DNA from 2 places in the Kitasatospora sp. NPDC057936 genome. Region 2 is predicted to be linked to the other one. Evidence: riboswitches for the same ligand, from Rfam matches in the RefSeq annotation. Region 2 holds a riboswitch; the other holds the start of a gene.
The links. A riboswitch is a leader RNA that binds a small molecule or an ion and turns the genes downstream of it on or off. The one in region 2 is predicted to bind cobalamin.

Region 1 (4,931 bases), on a different contig from region 2:
GGTCCTCCTCGGACAGCAGCGCCAGCGTCCCGTACATCGCCGCGAACACGCCGCCCCGGTCGATGTCGCCGACCACCACGACGGGCAGCCGGGCGGCCGTCGCCAGGCCCATGTTGGCGATGTCCCGGTCGCGCAGGTTGATCTCGGCGGGCGAGCCCGCGCCCTCGCACACCACCACGTCGTACCGGCGGCGCAGGTCCGCCAGGCACTCCAGGGCGCGCTCCAGCAGGACGGGCTTGCGCTCGCGGTAGTCCAGCGCGCCCACCTCGGCGACCGGTCTGCCGAGCAGCACCACCTGGCTGCGGCCGTCCGCGCCGGGCTTGAGCAGCACCGGGTTCATCGCCGCCTCCGGCTCCACCCGGGCGGCCTGGGCCTGCATCGCCTGGGCCCGGCCGATCTCGGCGCCGTCGGCCGTCACGAACGAGTTCAGCGACATGTTCTGCGCCTTGAACGGCGCCACCCGGACGCCCCGGCGGGCCAGCCACCGGCAGATGCCCGCCGTGACGACGCTCTTGCCCGCGTCCGAGGTCGTCCCCGCGACCAGCAGCGCGTTGGTCATGCCCTTCCCCTCCTCAGCAGCGATCGCAGCAGGACGTGCCCCGCGACCGTCGTACCCAGCGCCAGCGCGCCCACCCGCCGCGACAGCGCGCAGGCCCGCTCGATGTCGTCCACCGTCACCGGCCGCAGCTCCGCGCCCAGCACCGGCCGGTGCTCGACGCGCTCGCCGTACTGCAGCGTGCCGCCCAGCCGCACGCCCACGGCGCCCGCGAACGCCGACTCGGCCTGCCCCGCGTTCGGGCTCGGATGCGCCGAACCGTCCCGCCGCCACACCCGCCAGGCCGTCCGCGGCTGCGGCGCGGCGGCCACCGTCAGCAGCGCCGTCAGCCGGGCGCCCGGCCAGCCCGCCACGTCGTCCAGCCGGGCCGAGGCCCAGCCGAACCGGGCGTGGCGCGGCGAGCGGTGACCCACCATCGCGTCCAGCGTGTTGACGGCGCGGAAGGCCAGCAGACCGGGCGTGCCGGCGAGGGCGCCCCAGGCCAGCGCGTTCACGACGGCGTCCGCGGTGTTCTCGGCCACCGACTCCACGACGGCGCGGGCGATCTGCTGCCCGTCCAGCGCGCTCGGGTCGCGCCCGCACAGGTGCGGCAGCCGCTCCCGGGCGGCGGGCAGGTCGCCCGCGGCCAGCGCCCGGCCGATCGTGCGCGCCTCCCGGGTCAGCGAGGTGCCGCCGAGCACCGTCCAGGTCGCGGCGGCGGCCAGCGCGGCCCGCCCCAGCGGCCGGCGGCCGGCCGTCCGCTCCAGCGCCACCGCGCCCGCCGCGACGGCGCCCACGCAGAGCGCCGTGTACGCGGCCCCGGTGGCCCGGTCGTCGCGCCACATCCGGCGCTCCAGGCGGGTCGCCGCACCGCCGAAGACGGCCACCGGGTGGCCGCGGCGCGGATCGGCGTAGCGGGCGTCCGCCAGGTAGCCCGCGACGGCGCCGACCGCGAAGGCGGCGGCGCGGGTCAGCGGGCGCACGACGGAGGGGGACAGGGGAGGGCTCGGCGGGTCGGGGCAGCCTGCATCGCGTGCGAGTCCTCACTCAGGGTCCGCGCCCTGGATCGACGTACCGGGGGCGAGAGTCTCCTGGCTTCCGGGTCGAACGCACCCCCGGAGCCTTCCAGCAGCACGTCAGCGAAGACTGACGGTCCGCCGTGGCGTCGTTCCGGCCGTGCTCCCCGGTGACAGTGGCGGGACCGCGCCGGACTCGCACCGGCTTCCTCTGCATGCCTCCGTTTGGCCCTGGGATCCCATCACGCGGCCGAACCGGGAGTCAACCGAGGTCACGGAGGGGTTGGTCACACGCGGGAGGCCCGGCGCGCGCCCCCGAACGCCCCCGTCACTACCTCCGAGTACTGCCGCCGCAGGGGCATGACATCCTGTGCGATCCTCCAGCGGTCCGCGCGCGCCCTCCCCGGCGCTTCGTGCGTTCGGCGGCTGGGGGCCCGTTCGTACCGGCCCTAGCGTTCGTTCACATGCGACGAAGACAGCCTCCGCCCGCCCTGCCCCCGGTGCCGTTCTCGCCCGCCGCGGCCCGCGCCCACCGCGCCGGGCTCGGCCTGACCCCCGAACAGGTCGCCGGCGGCATGGCCGCACACGGCGTCCGGCTGCTGCCCACGCACGTCATCGCCTGGGAGAGCGGCGAGCTGCGCCCCACCGAGGAGGAGTTCATCGCCCTCGCCCGCGCCCTGTGGTGCCCGCCCGCGCAGCTCATGGGCACCCGCCCGGCCCGCCTGCGCGACCACCGCGTGGCCCGCGAACTGAGCCAGGACACCGCCGCCCGTCGCATCGGCGTCGCCCTGCGCGTCTACCAGGAGGCCGAACTCACCGGGACGTGGGACGGCGACGAGGAGCGGACGCACGCGCTCGCCCAGGTGCTCGGACTGCGGCTCACCGAACTCGTCGAGGTGACCGGCCGCGGCGCCGAGCTCGACCAGCGGCTGCGCAGGTGCGTGGACGGCCGCTGGCAGCCCCACCTGCGGGCGGTCGCGCGGCTCGTGCCGGTCCACGAGGACGACCTCGCGACCGTCCTGACGGCCCTGCACCAGGAGCACCAGGTGTCCTCCCCGCACTGGGGCGCCGCGACGCCCACCCTGCCCCCGCGCGACCGGCCCCTGGCCCCGCGCTTCTGGGAACTCCTCGGCCGCCTCCACACGGAGATCCCGGTCTGACCCGTCCCGGCCTCCCCGTCCCCACCCCGCCCCCGCCTCCGCCTCGGCCTCCCCGCTCTCCGCAGGAGCCGCCACCCCCACCCCGTCCCCCGTCCAGCCCATCCCACTGGCCCCCGCTCCCACCCGCCAGTGAACTTGTCCCCAGCAGACTCACAGAGCGGGGAGCGATATGCGTTGGGGAACCGCAGCCGCCGTGGCGGCAGCCGCCGTCGGCACCGGGGTCGCCGTGCTGGTCGTCGGCCGGCGGGCGTCCGAGCGGCTCGTGCGGCCGGAGACCGTCGTGCTCGAGTCCGGCCCCGTCCTGGTGCAGAGCCTCGCCGCCGGCCGGATCACCTTCAACCGGACGCCCGCGGCCCTCCACCCCGGCCGCTGGGCGCTGGAGTGGGACGGCGACGGCCACGCCGTCGTCGACGACATCCTGCACAGCGACGAACAGGGCGTCACCCGCCGCCTGGTCCGCGCCGACCGGGGCACCCTGACGCCCGGCACCGAGGTCCGCTTCACCCCGCGCGTGCACCTCGGCGACCCGACGACCTCCCTCGGCCTCCCGTTCACCGAGACCGCCGTCGCCGGCGAGCTGGGCGCGATGCCCGCCTGGCGCCTGGACGGCAAGCGCGGCACCTGGGTGGTCCTCGTGCACGGCCCCGGCGCCGACCGCGCCCAGACGCTCCCCGTGCTGCCCGTCCTCCAGCGCCTGGCGCTGCCCGCCCTCGCCGTCACCTACCGCGGCGACCAGGGCGCCCCCGCCTCGCCGGACGGGCTCGGCCACTTCGGCGAGACCGAGTGGCGCGACGTGGAGTCGGCCGTGCGGCTCGCCCTCGACAGCGGCGCCGGCCGGGTGATCCTCTACGGCTGGTCGGTGGGCGCCACGATGTGCCTGCACGCCGCGGCCCGTTCGGCCTGGGCGGGGGCGATCGCCGGGATCGTCCTGGACTCGCCGGTGCTCGACCTGCCCGCCACCGCCCGCCGCGACGCGGTCCGGGCCGGCTACTCCAGGCCGGTCGCCGAGCTCGGCGCGCTGGCCGCGGAGGGCCGCACCGGGGTCGACCTGGCCGACTTCGCGCGCCTCGCCGAGGGGGCCGACCTGCGCGTGCCGACCCTCGTCCTGCACAGCCCGGACGACCCGATCGCGCCGTTCCGCGCCGCCCGGCACCTCGCCACGGCCCGTCCCGACGTCGTCAGCCTCCGGGCCTTCCCGGGCGCGGACCACACCGCCCTCTGGAACTCCGACCCCGCGCACTACTCGGAACTCCTCCGGCGCTGGCTCACCCCCCTCCTCTGATCCGGACCGGCTGCCGTTAATCCGGGGCATTCCGGCCGGTCATTCCCCGGTCCGGCCCCCGCTTCCTCCGTTCTTGCAATTCCCCCCACCCGTCATCGCGCGCCACCCGGGCACCGGAAGCCGATTCCGCCGGAACGGGAAGTCGGCGCGGTCGATTTCCGCCACCGGTCCCGCCCTCGCCGACCTGGCCGATCCGCATCCACCCGGAGCACTCCCGGCGGGCGTGCCCGGTGCGCGCATTCCCGCCTCCATCCGTCGGCGACACCGCGAGAGTCGGCCATTCACCCCTCGCCGCAGCCCTTTCCGTATCCGTTCGAACACCCCCCGTGACCACCGCAAACGGGCCTGGCATGAGCCCGCCACACGATTCCGGCCAGGCGGTTTGCCGCTGTTGCCCGATCTTGCGGAGGTGCTGCCACAACCCGCCCGCCCGTACAACCAACCGGATGTGACAGAAGGCCGGTACAAGGGGAAGACTGCTCGACGTGACGTCTCGGAACCCGCGCGACCGTGATGCCCCGCTCCCACCGACGATCGGTACCGGTGCGACGGTGACCCGCCTCCCCGGTACGGCCCACCGGCCCGTCGGGGCCAGGCCGGGCGGGGGCGGCGTACCCCGCCGACGAGGCCCCGCACCCGCCCCAGGCCGCGGCCGGGTCCCCGTGCCGGACGGCTTCCCCGCCCCCGCCGAGCTGGCTCCGCTGGCCCGCCGGATGCTGGTGGACGCCGTCCGGATCGCCCGCTGGGCGGGGGAGCTCGGCGAGGTCGACAAGCGGGGCGAACTGCTCCCCGAGGACGCCCGCGCGGCGGGCCGCGCACTGGCCATGACGGTCGGCGCCGCGGCCAAGGCCTGGGGCCAGGCGCTGCTGGTCGGCCTGGTCGAGGCCCGCGACGGCGGCGCCGGGCCGGGCTGGCGGCTGCACGCCTGGGAGCACGAC
Region 2 (4,931 bases):
TCCAGCGCGCGCGGCTGGCACGAGACCGTCTGGGGCTCCAGCTCGGGCGGCAACGGCGCCGGCTCCGGCTGCTCGGCCTACGACCCCAAGCCGAGCTGGCAGAGCGACAGCGGCTGCTCCAACCGGACCGTCGCCGACGTGTCCGCGGTCGCCGACCCGGCCACCGGCGTCGCCGTCTACCAGACCTACGGCGGCAGCGGCTGGGCCGTCTACGGCGGCACCAGCGCCTCGTCGCCGATCATCGCCGCCGTCTACGCCGACGCCGGCACCCCGGGCGCGAGCGACTACCCGTCCCAGTACCCGTACCAGCACACGAGTGCGCTCAACGACGTGACCAGCGGCGCCAACGGCACCTGCTCCCCGTCCTACCTGTGCACCGCGGGCTCCGGCTACGACGGCCCGACCGGCCTCGGCACGCCGAACGGCCCGACCGCCTTCCGGGCCGGCACCAGCACGGGCAACACCGTGACGGTCACCAACCCGGGCAACCAGAGCACCACCACGGGCAGCGCCGCCTCCCTGCAGATCCGCGCGACGGACTCCGCCTCCGGCCAGAGCCTGACGTACAGCGCGAGCGGCCTGCCGACCGGGCTGTCCATCGACGCCTCCAGCGGCCTGATCAGCGGCACGGCGTCGACGGCGGGCACGTACAACGTGACGGTGACGGCGAAGGACGCCACCAACGCCTCCGGTTCGACGAGCTTCACCTGGGCCGTGTCAGCCCAGGGCGGCGGCTGCACCGGTGCGGGCCAACTGCTCGGCAACCCGGGCTTCGAGACGGGTAGCGCCTCGCCCTGGACCGCGACCGCCGGCGTGATCGACAACTCCGCGAGCGAGGCCGCCCGCTCCGGCTCCTGGAAGGCGTGGCTCGACGGCTACGGCAGCAGCCACACCGACACCCTGAGCCAGACCGTCACGATCCCGGCCGGCTGCAAGGCGTCGCTCGGCTTCTGGCTGCACATCGACACCGCCGAGACCGGCACCACGGCCTACGACAAGCTCACCGTCCAGGCCAACTCCACCACCCTGGCCACCTTCTCCAACGTCAACGCGGCCAACGGCTACACCCTGCACACCTACGACCTCTCCTCCTTCGCCGGGCAGAGCGTCACCATCAAGTTCACCGGCACCGAGGACGCCTCGCTCCAGACCAGCTTCGTGATCGACGACACGGCCCTCAACGCCTCCTGACCGACCGAGCACCACAGGTACGACAGGTACGACAGGTACGACAGGTGGGGCCGCAGCCGACTGCGGCCCCACCGGCACGTCCGCGGTGGCGCCGAATCCCGACGTCGTCTCCTGACGTCGTCTCAGCATCCGGACGAATGGCCGAATCCCCGACGAAGCGACCGCGGATAGGCCGTAGGCTGGCCGTGCAGCTGGTTCGCCCCGTCCGCCAGGCGGGGCGTCGCAAGAGGGAACCCGGTGACGCCTTTCAACTGGCCAGTCCGGGACTGCCCCGCAGCGGTGAGTGGGAACGACCGCCGTCATACGCACTGGGCCCGGGCCGGGTCTGGGAAGCGACGGCCAGTAGGTGACCGCCCTTCAAGGGCCGGCCGTGCCCACGAGTCCGAAGACCTGCCCGCTGCCCGCGTGCGACCGTTCGCGCGCGGCCATCCGGTGACCTCGAGGGCGGGTCGGCGACCACACCAGGCGGAGCTGCCCGTGCAGCGGTTCGCCCGGTGCGTCATCCCTTCGCGTCCTCGTCCCGTCGCCGGGTACTTGAGAGACAGACTCGCGAAGGAGAGTCCCTTGACCATGAAGTCCGCAGCCGCGGCGACCCTCGCCACCGCGTACGGCTACCCCCGCCAGGGCCGGGGCCGGGAGCTCAAGAAGGCGATCGAGGGGTACTGGAAGGGCGCCGTCACCGCCGAGACGCTGCTCGCCACCGCCGCCGACCTGCGCCGGGGGAACTGGCAGCAGCTCGCCGACTCCGGCATCGAGGAGATCCCGACCGGGGACTTCTCGCTCTACGACCACGTGCTGGACACCACCGTCGCGGTCGGCGCCATCCCGTCCCGCCACCGGGACGCCGTCGATGCCGACCCGCTGGACGGGTACTTCGCCATGGCGCGCGGCACCCAGGACGTCGCGCCGCTGGAGATGACCAAGTGGTTCGACACCAACTACCACTACCTGGTACCCGAGTTGGGGCCGGGCACGGCCTTCGCCGCCGATCCGGCCAAGGCGGTCGGCGAACTGCGGGAGGCCCTCGCGCTCGGTCACGCCGCCCGCCCGGTGCTGGTCGGGCCGGTCACCTACCTGCTGCTGGCCAAGCCCGCCCCCGGCGTCGACGACGACTTCCGGCCGATCACCCTGCTCGACCGGCTGCTGCCCGTGTACGCGGAGCTGCTCGCCGCTCTGCAGGCCGCCGGCGCCGAGTGGGTGCAGCTGGACGAGCCCGCGCTCGTCCAGGACCGCACCCCCGCCGAGCTCAACGCCGCCGCCCGCGCCTACCGCGAGCTGGGCACGCTGACCGACCGTCCGAAGCTGCTGGTCGCGAGCTACTTCGACCGCCTGGGCGAGGCGCTCCCGGTCCTCGCCAAGGCCCCGGTCGAGGGTCTGGCGCTGGACTTCACAGGACCTGCCGCCGCCAACCTGGACGACCTCGCCGCCGCCGGCGGGCTGCCGGGCAAGCGGCTGGTGGCCGGCGTGGTCGACGGGCGCAACATCTGGATCAACGACCTGGAGCAGTCGCTCGCCACCCTGGCCACCCTGCTCGGGCTCGCCGACCGGGTCGACGTCGCGCCGTCCTGCTCCCTCCTGCACGTGCCGATCGACGCCTCCGCCGAACGCGACGTCGACCCGCAGATCCTGCGCTGGCTCGCCTTCGCCAAGCAGAAGGCCGCGGAGGCGGCGCTGCTGGCCCGCGGCCTGCGCGAGGGCACCGGGGCGATCACCGCCGACCTCGCCGCCAACCGCGCCGACCTCGCCTCCCGGGCCGGCTCGCCGATCACCCGGGACCCGGCCGTCCGCGCCCGCTCCGCCGCCGTCACCCTCGACGACACCCGCCGCGCCCAGGCCTACCCGCAGCGCGCCGAGGCCCAGCGCGCCCGCCTCGGCCTCCCCCTGCTGCCGACCACCACCATCGGCTCCTTCCCGCAGACCACCGAACTGCGCCTCGCGCGCGCCGACCTGAACGCGGGACGGATCGACGCCGCCGCCTACCGGGAGCGCATGGAGGCGGAGGTCCGCGAGGTCATCGCCTACCAGGAGAAGGCGGGCCTCGACGTCCTCGTCCACGGCGAGCCCGAGCGCAACGACATGGTCCAGTACTTCGCCGAGCAGCTCACTGGCTACCTCGCCACCCGGCACGGCTGGGTGCAGTCCTACGGCACGCGCTACGTCCGCCCGCCGGTCCTGGCCGGGGACATCTCCCGCCCGTACCCGATGACCGTCGACTGGTTCCGCTACGCGCAAGGCCTGACGGACCGCCCGGTCAAGGGCATGCTGACGGGCCCGGTCACCATGCTCGCCTGGTCCTTCGTGCGCGACGACCAGCCGCTCGCCGAGACCGCCCGCCAGGTCGCCCTCGCCCTGCGCGACGAGGTCACCGACCTGGAGGCCGCCGGCGCGGCCGTCGTCCAGGTCGACGAGCCGGCCCTGCGCGAGACCCTCCCGCTGCGGGCCGCCGGCCGCCTGGCCTACCTGGACTGGGCGACGGAGGCCTTCCGCGTCGCCACCTCCGGCGTCCGCGCCGACACCCAGATCCACACGCACATGTGCTACGCCGAGTTCGGTGCGATCATGACGGCGATCGACGAGCTCGACGCGGACGTCATCTCCCTGGAGGCGACGCGCTCGCACATGGAGGTGGCCGGGGAACTGGCCGGGGCGGGCTACCCGCGCGAGGTCGGTCCGGGGGTGTGGGACATCCACTCCCCGCGCGTGCCGAGCACCGAGGAGGCCGTGGCGCTGCTGCGCGCGGGCCTCGCGGCGATCCCGGCCGAGCGCCTGTGGGTCAACCCCGACTGCGGCCTGAAGACCCGCGGCTGGGCGGAGACCCGCGCCTCCCTCGACAGCCTCGTCGCCGCCGCCCGCCACCTGCGCGAGGAACTGGCGGGCTGATCCGACCCCCTTCCCCGGGGACAGCACAAGGCCCCGCCGGTGTCCGGCCCTCCGCGACAGAGGCCTGGACACCGGCGGGGCCGGCTCGGTCACACCCCGCGGTGCGGGTGGAACCCCTGCCCGGTCTTGCGGCCGAGCAGGCCCGCCTCGACCATGCGGGAGAGCAGGGGCGGGGGTGCGAAGAGCGGCTCCTTGTACTCGTCGTACATCGACCGAGCGATCGCCTCGACGGTGTCGAGGCCGATGAGGTCGGCGAGTCGGAGCGGACCCATCGGGTGGGCGCAGCCGTGGACCATGCCGGCGTCGATGTCCTCGGGGGTGGCGTGGCCGGCTTCGGCCATCCGGATCGCGGACAGCAGGTAGGGCACGAGCAGGGCGTTGACGACGAAGCCGGCGCGGTCGCGGGAGTGGACGACGTGTTTGCCGAGGACGTCGCGCGCGAAGGCCTCGGCGCGGGCCAGGACGGGTGGGGAGGTGTGCAGGGAGGAGACGAGCTCGACGAGGGGCATCACCGGGGCCGGGTTGAAGAAGTGCAGCCCGAGGACGTGCGAGGCGCGGCCGGTGGTGTTGCCGAGGCGGGTGACCGGGATGGACGAGGTGTTGGGGGCGAGGACCGCGTCGTCGTCGGCGAGGACCTTGTCGAGCGCGGTGAGCACGTCCGTTTTGACGCGTTCGTCCTCGATGACGGCCTCGACGACGAGCTGGCGGTCGGCGAGCGCTTCGAGGTTGTCGGCGAACAGCAGGTGGGCCCAGGTGTCCTCGCGGTCGGTCGGGCTGATCCGGCCGCGGTCGACGGCGCGGTGCAGGGAGCGGTCGATGCGGCCGCGGGCGGCCCGGAGTGCGGCCGGGTCCCTCTCGCA

Region 1: another riboswitch for cobalamin. It lies ahead of ACFVU9_RS25000 (cobalamin biosynthesis protein); the one in region 2 lies ahead of metE (5-methyltetrahydropteroyltriglutamate--homocysteine S-methyltransferase).

Annotation. Positions count from the first base shown of each region.
Region 1 covers NZ_JBHVPD010000050.1:45,688-50,618, reverse strand. Annotated here, with positions in the region: gene ACFVU9_RS25005 (cobyric acid synthase) at 1-559, opposite strand, end outside; gene ACFVU9_RS25000 (cobalamin biosynthesis protein) at 556-1,518, opposite strand; cobalamin riboswitch at 1,620-1,764, opposite strand; gene ACFVU9_RS24995 (helix-turn-helix domain-containing protein) at 2,016-2,711, shown strand; gene ACFVU9_RS24990 (alpha/beta hydrolase family protein) at 2,905-3,993, shown strand; gene ACFVU9_RS24985 (hypothetical protein) at 4,656-4,931, shown strand, end outside.
Region 2 covers NZ_JBHVPD010000058.1:30,346-35,276, forward strand. Annotated here, with positions in the region: gene ACFVU9_RS27165 (putative Ig domain-containing protein) at 1-1,191, shown strand, start outside; cobalamin riboswitch at 1,367-1,604, shown strand; gene metE (5-methyltetrahydropteroyltriglutamate--homocysteine S-methyltransferase) at 1,756-4,071, shown strand; gene ACFVU9_RS27175 (3-hydroxybutyryl-CoA dehydrogenase) at 4,161-4,931, opposite strand, start outside.